DNA from 3 places in the Lactococcus sp. S47 genome. Region 1 is predicted to be linked to each of the others. Evidence: predicted binding sites of a transcription regulator. Region 1 holds the regulator's gene; each other region holds the start of a gene.
The links. The regulator Rex, encoded in region 1, represses fermentation and respiration genes when NADH is low (regulators of the CRP and FNR family bind a similar motif). The targets are predictions, from matches to a motif close to TTGTGAANTANTTCACAA.
Positions count from the first base shown of each region.

Region 2: a site for Rex is predicted at 2,156-2,173, ahead of pflB (formate C-acetyltransferase). Genes of this name have one in related genera too.
Region 3: a site for Rex is predicted at 2,024-2,041, ahead of adhE (bifunctional acetaldehyde-CoA/alcohol dehydrogenase). Genes of this name have one in related genera too.

Region 1 is NZ_JACVUB010000001.1:171,448-174,738, forward strand. Features, by position in the region: gene glmS (glutamine--fructose-6-phosphate transaminase (isomerizing)) at 1-143, shown strand, start outside; gene radC (DNA repair protein RadC) at 274-954, shown strand; gene IAE52_RS00815 (redox-sensing transcriptional repressor Rex) at 1,042-1,692, opposite strand; gene IAE52_RS00820 (Spx/MgsR family RNA polymerase-binding regulatory protein) at 1,917-2,309, shown strand; gene IAE52_RS00825 (ABC-F family ATP-binding cassette domain-containing protein) at 2,487-3,291, shown strand, end outside.
Region 2 is NZ_JACVUB010000007.1:61,023-64,313, forward strand. Features, by position in the region: gene pflB (formate C-acetyltransferase) at 1-2,004, opposite strand, end outside; gene IAE52_RS08400 (magnesium transporter CorA family protein) at 2,266-3,183, opposite strand.
Region 3 is NZ_JACVUB010000013.1:27,601-30,891, reverse strand. Features, by position in the region: gene rpsB (30S ribosomal protein S2) at 1-509, opposite strand, end outside; gene IAE52_RS10930 (lactonase family protein) at 868-1,893, shown strand; gene adhE (bifunctional acetaldehyde-CoA/alcohol dehydrogenase) at 2,125-3,291, shown strand, end outside.

The DNA.
Region 1 (3,291 bases):
TTGTTGTCAACCAAGTTCATCCTTATTTGTCAGCAATTTCAATGGTTATTCCAACACAATTAATTGCTTATTATGCGTCAATGCAACGTGGACTTGATGTTGATAAACCACGTAACTTAGCTAAAGCAGTAACAGTTGAATAAAAGTTACTGACAGAAATCTCTGTCAGTAAAATGATAACTAAAAATAAAAAGTTCTGAGATTCATCAGAACTTTTTTGGTTAATTAATCTTTTGTCAGTGACAAAGGCCAGATTTTTCCGTATATAATAGTATGTATGAACTAAGAGAAAATCCGTATCCGATGCAACCTAGGGAACGCTTAGAATTTTTAGGAGAAGAGTGCTTGTCTGATGTTGAGCTGTTAGCGATATTATTGCGAACAGGGACAAAAAAATACTCATCATTAAATTTGGCCTTGGAAATTCTTCAACATTTTGAAACTTTGGATAATTTGCGCAAAGCTTCGATTAATGAACTCAGAGAAATTTCAGGCATTGGACTGGCAAAATCCATTGAAATTCGAGCAATGATTGAATTTGGAAAAAGGATACAAACCACTAATAGAAAACGTTACGGTCAAGTTTTGAGTTCCAGAGAGTATGGCCTGAGTCTTGCTTTTGAAATGCAAAATTTTGAGCAAGAGCATCTTGTGGCGACTTATTTAGATGGTCAAAATCGAATTATTGAAAAAAAGACAATTTTTATAGGGGCGGTTAATCAGGCAACTGCAAGCCCTAGAGAGATTCTTTATCATGCAATAAAAAATCTCTCAGTAGGACTGTTAGTTGCACATAATCATCCCTCAGGAAATTTACGACCCAGTCAGGCTGATAAAATATTTACTGACAAAATAAAAAAATCTTGTGAGGATGTGGGGATCAATTTTATTGACCATATTATTGTAGGGGCTGGTAATTATTTTAGTTTTCGGGAAGAAGAGATCAGAAAATGAAGGATTATATAACAAACAATCACTTCTCAACTATAAAGAAAAGAAAAAGAACAGTCAATAAAAACTGTTCTTTTATTTTGTACTAATTTAGTTTTCTTGAGCTCCCATGAAAAATAGTAGTGTTTGCAGCTCCTTAGTTAAGTCAATTGATTGAACAACCACATCTGAAGGGACTTTCAAACGAATTGGGGCAAAGTTTAGGAAACCTTTGATACCAGCTTTGACTAGAGTGTCAACAACTTCTTGGGCATTTTCTTTGCGAACAGAGAGAATTGCTGTTTTGATATCCGATTTTTTAACATTTTTTTCTAAATCAGAAATATTATAAATTGGAATTCCATCATCCGTTTGTGTTCCAACTAAGGGATTGCCAGAAATATCATAGGCTTGCGTGATTCTCATTTTGTTTCTATCTTGGAATTGATAATGAAGTAATGCACGACCGAGATTTCCGACACCAATTAGAGCGATATGCGTTTCTTGGTCTTGGCCAAGAAGTTCTCCAAAGAAATCACGGAGCACTTTCGTTTCATAGCCGTATCCACGTCGGCCTAATTCGCCAAATAAAGAGAAATCTCGGCGAATTGTGGCAGCATCTACTCCAATTTTTTCTGAAATAAGTTGTGAGTTTGTGCGTGTCACATTTTCTTCGACAAGACTTTTGAACAGTCGATAGTACTGTGGCAGTCGTTTAGCAGTTGCTTTAGGCAAGCTTTTGCTTGGTTTATGATCAGTCATTGTTATACCTCAAAAATTTAATTCGATTTTATTAAAACTAAGTAATATTTAGTTTCTTTGTGATAATTTTATCAAAAATTTGTGAAATTATCAAACAAAAGGAATGGAATATTTACAAAAAATGAGAAATTGATTACAATTCTAAAAAAATATTTATTTTCCTCTTTTAATTAAGGCGCTTTCATGTTAGAATAGAAATATGAAAAAATAGATAGGGAGAAAATATGATTAAAATTTATCTTAGTGGTTCATGTTCATCTTGTAGAAAAGCTAAAAAATGGTTACGTAAACATCACATTGAATTTGAAGAAATTAATTTATCAAAAGATGTTATGGAAAAAGATGATTTAATCAAAATTTTATCCTTGACTGAAAACGGATTTGAGGATATAATTGCGACCCGAGGGAAAACATACGCATCTTTAAATTATAATTTCGATGAATTAGGACTAGAAAAAGCTTTTGAATTAATTCAGGAAAATCCACGTCTTCTAAAACGACCATTAATTTTTGACGAGGACTGTCTATTGATTGGTTTTAACGAGGATGGAATCAGAGCGTTTATTCCACCAGAAGTTAGGAGAATTGAATTGCGCGAAAGATTAATTTTAGTCTAATATTAATTTTATTTTTAGCTTATCAGATTTGGTAAGCTTTTTAATTTTAAGAATTTGGAAGAACTACAAAAAACTTGCCTTAAATGCTATAATAGAAGGACTGCTTTTCTATCATATGAAAAGGGAAAACGAAGTATTAAAAATATGCTTTGAGATTTAACGAAGAGGATAAATATCATGATTTTACTGCAAGGGAATGGAATTGCACGCACTTTTGGTGGCGATGTTTTATTTGAAAATATCAATTTTAGTTTACAAGACCATTCAAGAATTGCCCTAGTTGGCCGAAATGGAGCTGGTAAGTCAACCTTGCTTAAAATTATTGCTGGAGTTGAAGAAGCGAGTCGCGGAACTGTATCCAAGACCAAAGATTTGACAATGAATTATTTAGCGCAAGATACTGGGCTGAATTCCTCAAGGACAATATTTGCCGAAATGCTCTCTGTTTTTGATTCGCTTCGCCAAATGGAAAAACAATTGCGCCAGATGGAATTGCGAATGGGAGAACTTGCTGGGGATGAATTGACAGCTTTGATGAAACGTTACGATGCTTTATCAGAAGAATTTCGGATGAAAAATGGATTTACTTATGAATCTGAAATTAAGTCTGTCTTAAATGGTTTTCGCTTTGATGAAACAATGTGGGAAAGAGAAATTTCAAGTTTATCGGGGGGACAAAAAACACGTTTGGCTCTTGCTAAGATGTTGCTTGAAAGACCACAACTTTTGATTTTGGATGAACCAACTAACCACTTAGATATTGAAACTTTAGCTTGGCTTGAAAATTACCTTAAAAATTACGAAGGTAGTTTATTAATTGTCAGTCATGACCGCTACTTTTTGGATAAAGTGGTTAATGAAGTCTTAGAATTATCTAGAGGAGAATTGACTCGTTTTTCTGGAAATTATTCTCGCTATGTTGAACAAAGAGAGCAAAAACTCTTGTTAGAACTCAAAAATTTTGAAAAACAACAAAAAGAAA
Region 2 (3,291 bases), on a different contig from region 1:
CAATTTAGCCAATGAGCGAAGGTTTTGCAACCAACCACCCTTAGCTTTATTAGATGGGTTTGCACCTGGTGAGAAGAATTCAAGTTTAGATTTGTTTACTGTACCATCTTCATTGAGGAATACTCCTTTATGCACTGGAGAATTACCAGTTTGTTTAGAGTAAGCAACGTTAGATGTAATTGTCAAAAGTGAAACAGTAGCTTCAGCATTTTTGTAAAGTTTGTGTGAAGCTAATTTTTCATGGTACATTTTCATGACAAGTTTAGCAATATCATCAGCACGATCATCATCTTCACCATAACGAGGGAAATCACCTTCTACTTCGTAATCGTAGATATAGCCATTTTCATCACGCAATGTTTTAACTTTAGCATATTTAATTGCTGAAAGTGAATCAACTGTATTTGCGAATCCACAGATACCAAATCCCATGTTAGCACGAACTTTAGTAGGCAAGAAGGCCATTTGAACTGCTTCATAGTTATATTTATCAGTCATGTAATGAATGATATTCATTGCATCAACATAAGTATCAGTCAACCAGTCGAGAGATTTGTCAAAGTTTTCCATAACTGTATCATAGTCAAGAATTTCGTCACGAACAGGTTCGATGTCGAATACTTTATAATCTTTATGAACGTCATCATAACCACCGTTCAAACCAGTCAACATTGCTTTCAAGACGTTTACACGCGCACCAAAGTATTGGAGGTTATGACGTCCTTCTTCATTTTCTGGATCAAGTGGTGAGACACAACAAGAGATACATGACATTTCGCCATATCCATCTTTAGCCATTGTTTCAACACCTTCATATTGAATAGAAGAATGCTTGTGGCTCATAGACATTGAATAACGTTTGAATGAGTAAGGAAGTTTAGAATCCCAAAGGACTGTCAAGTTTGGTTCTGGAGCATTTCCGATTGTATCAAGTGTGTTCAAGAAACGGTAGTCCATTTTAGTGACACGGTGACGTCCGTCATTACCCATACCAGCCATAGATGTTGTGATGAATGTTGGGTCACCAGAATAAAGTTCATCATAAGCAGCTGCACGAGCAAATTTCATTGTACGAAGTTTCAAAACGAAATCATCAACAAATTCTTGGATTTCTTGTTCAGTAAATGTTCCACGAGCAAGGTCGCGTTCTGCAAAGATATCAAGAACGATTGGAACACGTCCAAGTGAAGTCGCAGCTCCATTAATGACACGACATACTGCCATATAAGCGATGTTAACCCATTGAATTGCTTCTTTTACGTTCATAGCTGGACGTGAAACATCAAGACCATATAAAGCACCAAAGTTTACAACTTCTTGCAAAGCTTGGTATTGCATATTAATTTCTTCTTTAAGACGAATGTTTTCTTCGTTAATTTCAGTGATTGCATCCCATTCTTTTGCTTTTTCCTTCATAAGGTAATCAGCACCGTAAAGGGCAAGACGTGCATAGACACCAATGATACGTCCACGAGAGTAAGCATCTGGCAAACCTGTTACAGTATGAGCATGACGTGCTTTACGAATTGCTGAAGTATAAGCACGGAAGATTCCATCATTTACAGAAGTCATTGTTTGTGACAAAACATCATGCAAACCTGGGTCAACTGAAAGACCGTGTTCTGTCAAAATCTTTTCAGCAACACGAAGTCCACCTTTTGGCATGAAGTTTAAGCGGAAAAGTTCGCTATTTTGCATCCCATAGATAAGTTCAAGTTCTTTATCATTAGCATCGATATATCCGGCAGGGATTTTATCAATAGAGGTTACGCGGTCAGTATCGAAGGGAAAACCAACTTCTTCATAGTGAGCTTTTGTATCTTCAATAATTTTCTTTACTTTAAGTGTACGTTCTGTTGGCCCAGCAAGAAAGCTTTCATCACCATCATATGGTTTGTAGTTTTCTTGTACAAAGCGAGTAACGCTTGCTTTATCACGCCAGTTGGTTCCTTTAAAACCATCCCAAGCTTGTTCAAAGATATTTTCCGTAACTTCGGTTTTCATTTTGAAATCTCCTTTGTTCTTTCTGTTTCAAATTACAACTTCATTATATCATACAGTTTGAGAATAGCAAACAGAATTCAAGAGAAATTACAGATTCTTTACTAATACAGTTCCAATTATTTTAATATCTGTTATACTTTTTTAAAACGTTTTCATAAATAATTCACAAAATAGTTTTAACAAACATTGCTAACTTCATAATCTGCAATCACTAATTAATTTTTTCACAAAGAGGAAAAAAAATGGAGATTTTTCTCCATTTCATAACATATCTTTTTTATGTAACCACCAAGTGACCCAAACACATAATAAAATTCCTAGAACTAAAATAAGCCAAACCATCCAATTAAAATTTTGACCAGGAATTGGAACATTCATTCCGTAAAAACCAACAATTACTGCTGGAATCCCTAGAACGAAAGTAGCTGATGTCATGATTTTCATGACAATGTTCAAGTTATTAGAGACAATGTTTGAGAACAAATCTCGGAGATTTTCTAGTAACTTGAGCTGAATCTTGGTTTCTGTATAAGCTTGGTCTGTTTCGACAAAAATATCATAAATCTTTTCAGCAAAACCGTCTTCATCATCTTCTCTCAAGTAATCAATAAAATCCTGAAGTACTTGCATATTATTGTGCAAGGCATCTTCAAAATAAATTAAACTTGCTTGAATGGCAATCAAATCAACAATTTGGTCGTTCTTTGTTGAATTTTTGATTCCCTGTTCAAGTCTGCGACGCCTTGTTCGGAAATCTCTCAAATAATCATGGAAAGTGTGTGTCATTTGATACATCACTTGAAAAATAACTTGATGTTTGTAGCGTTTATAATCATATTCACGCTCGAAAATTAAGCCATTATCAATCTCATGATTAAGTGCTAAAATAACCGATTCATTTTTAGTCCAAACCAAAGAATATGGAAAAGTCGCCACTTCTCCATAATTAGAAAGTGCAGGATATTGTAAGAGAATCAGATTATTATCATTATCATCTGTTTCAAAACGGGCATTTTCATAGTCATCCAAAATTCCTGATAAATAGTCAAAAGGGAAGTCATAGTATTCAGAAATATTCCCAATTTCTTCACGTGTTGGATTGAGAACATAGGTGAAATTCTTCATTTCAGAGGTTGAAATTAATTTTTTTTCGTTGGATAGTTCATAATTTTTAATCATTTTCCTATCTATCCCTTCTTTTCCTGATAAAAGAGGATTGGAATCCTCTTAGTGTCCCTTTAATTGTAGCAGATTTTAGACTTTTTTTCCGAGTATTTTATTCTCTAC
Region 3 (3,291 bases), on a different contig from region 1:
TGTTCAGCATGTGGGTCAACGATGTACATAACATCTGGAATACGAGGCATATCAGCGATACCACCGATGAATTTTTCAAGGCGTTCGCGTTCTTTGTTAAGAAGAACTACTTCTTTCTTAGGTAAAACTTCGAAAGTTCCTTCTTCTTCCATTTTGTTGATTTCTTTAAGGCGTGTCACACGTGTTTGGATAGTGTTCCAGTTAGTGAGCATACCACCCAACCAACGGTGGTTTACGTAGTATTGACCAGCGCGGAGAGCTTCTTCTTTAACTGCTTCTGCAGCTTGTTTTTTAGTACCAACAAAAAGAACTACTGCACCTTCTTGTGAAGCGTTTTTTACATAGTTGTAAGCATCGTCAACAAGTTTTACAGTTTTTTGAAGGTCGATAACGTGAATACCATTACGTTCTGTGAAGATGTATGGTTTCATTTTTGGGTTCCAACGACGAGTTTGGTGACCGAAGTGAACACCAGCTTCAAGAAGTTGTTTCATTGAAATAACTGACATGTTAATGTCTCCTTTTAAAATAGTTTTTCCTCTTTCATCTGTCATCCGCAGCCGCAATACTTGCGTACACTACGACTTTGTCGAGACGAAATGCGAGATGGTTGCATAGCAACTCTATCATTATACATTGTTTGACCTATTTTTGCAAGTATCTATTCATGCTTCTATTGTTCAATAAATCTATTTTTCTAGCCACTCCTATTGTCTGACAAATTTAATTGTTAATTTAGGCTCTATAATCACTAAAAGAGTAAGTTTTTAAATTTTTTTTCTAAGAAAAAATTAATATTTTTGCTGAAACCGCTTTTTTTGTGATAAAATAATTATAGTAAATAAATTAGTTTGTGAGGAGAGAAATATGAAAGAAAAAATCCTTTTAGGCGGCTATACAAAACGTGTATCTAAAGGCGTATATAGTGTTCTTTTGGACACTAAAGCTGCTGAATTATCATCATTAAATGAAGTCGCTGCGGTTCAAAACCCTACTTATATCACTCTCGATGAAAAGGGACACCTCTATACTTGTGCAGCAGATAGTAATGGTGGAGGAATCGCCGCCTTTGATTTTGATGGCGAAACTGCTACTCATCTCGGAAATGTCACAACCACGGGAGCTCCACTCTGCTATGTTGCCGTGGACGAAGCGCGACAATTAGTTTACGGAGCGAACTATCATCTTGGAGAAGTTCGTGTTTATAAGATTCAAGCTAATGGCTCACTCCGATTAACGGATACAGTAAAACATACCGGTTCTGGACCACGTCCTGAACAAGCTAGCTCACACGTTCATTATTCTGATTTGACTCCTGACGGACGACTTGTCACCTGTGATTTGGGAACAGATGAAGTCACTGTTTATGATGTCATTGGTGAAGGTAAACTCAATATTGCTACAATTTATCGGGCAGAAAAAGGAATGGGTGCTCGTCATATTACTTTCCATCCAAATGGTAAAATCGCTTATTTGGTTGGAGAGTTAAATTCAACAATTGAAGTTTTAAGTTACAATGAAGAAAAAGGACGCTTTGCTCGTCTTCAAACAATTAGCACCCTACCTGAAGATTATCATGGAGCAAATGGTGTTGCTGCCATCCGTATTTCATCTGACGGTAAATTCCTCTATACTTCTAATCGTGGACATGATTCTTTGACAACTTACAAAGTAAGTCCTCTTGGTACAAAACTTGAAACTATTGGCTGGACAAATACTGAAGGTCATATCCCTCGCGATTTTAATTTCAACAAAACTGAAGATTATATCATTGTCGCTCATCAAGAATCTGATAATTTATCTCTTTTCTTGCGAGATAAAAAAACCGGTACTTTAACTTTGGAACAAAAAGATTTTTACGCTCCTGAAATCACTTGTGTTTTACCACTATAAAAATTTATTTTTTCACAAAGTTTGACTGATAAACTAAAAAAGATTGCTAATTTCTCTCAAAGAATTAGCAATCTTTTTTTCTTCAGTAAAGCTTGTTATAAACCGTTTTCTAAACTTTTGATGAGTATTTTTGTAAAAATTATCACAATATTGCTTGACATCTATAAAAAACTTTGTTAAACTATTCACGTAAAAGAAAGTGAATGAAATCACAAAGGAGAACCTACAAATATGGCAACTAAAAAAGCCGCTCCAGCTGCAAAGAAAGTTTTAAGCGCTGAAGAAAAAGCCGCAAAATTCCAAGAAGCTGTTGCTTATACTGACAAATTAGTCAAAAAAGCACAAGCTGCTGTTCTTAAATTTGAAGGATATACACAAACTCAAGTCGATACTATTGTCGCTGCAATGGCTCTTGCAGCAAGCAAACATTCTCTAGAACTCGCTCATGAAGCCGTTAACGAAACTGGTCGTGGTGTTGTCGAAGACAAAGATACCAAAAACCACTTTGCTTCTGAATCTGTTTATAACGCAATTAAAAATGACAAAACTGTTGGTGTCATTTCTGAAAACAAGGTTGCTGGATCTGTTGAAATCGCAAGCCCTCTCGGTGTACTTGCTGGTATCGTTCCAACAACTAATCCAACATCAACAGCAATCTTTAAATCTTTATTGACTGCAAAAACACGTAATGCTATTGTTTTCGCTTTCCACCCACAAGCTCAAAAATGTTCAAGCCATGCAGCAAAAATTGTTTACGATGCTGCAATTGAAGCTGGTGCACCGGAAGACTTTATTCAATGGATTGAAGTACCAAGTCTTGACATGACTACCGCCTTGATTCAAAACCGTGGACTTGCAACAATCCTTGCAACTGGTGGCCCAGGAATGGTAAACGCCGCACTCAAATCTGGTAACCCTTCACTCGGTGTTGGAGCTGGTAATGGTGCTGTTTATGTTGATGCAACTGCAAATATTGAACGTGCCGTTGAAGACCTTTTGCTTTCAAAACGTTTTGATAATGGGATGATTTGTGCCACTGAAAATTCAGCTGTTATTGATGCTTCAGTTTATGATGAATTTATTGCTAAAATGCAAGAACAAGGCGCTTATATGGTTCCTAAAAAAGACTACAAAGCTATTGAAAGTTTCGTTTTTGTTGAACGTGCTGGTGAAGGTTTTGGAGTAACTGGTCCTGTTGCCGGTCGTTCTGGTCAATGGATTGCTGAACAAGCTGGTGTCAAAGTTCCTAAAGATAAAGATGTCCTTCTTTTTGAACTTGATAAGAAAAATATTGGTGAAGCACTTTCTTCTGAAAAACTTTCTCCTTTGCTTTCAATCTACAAAGCTGAAACACGTGAAGAAGGAATTGAGATTGTACGTAGCTTACTTGCTTATCAA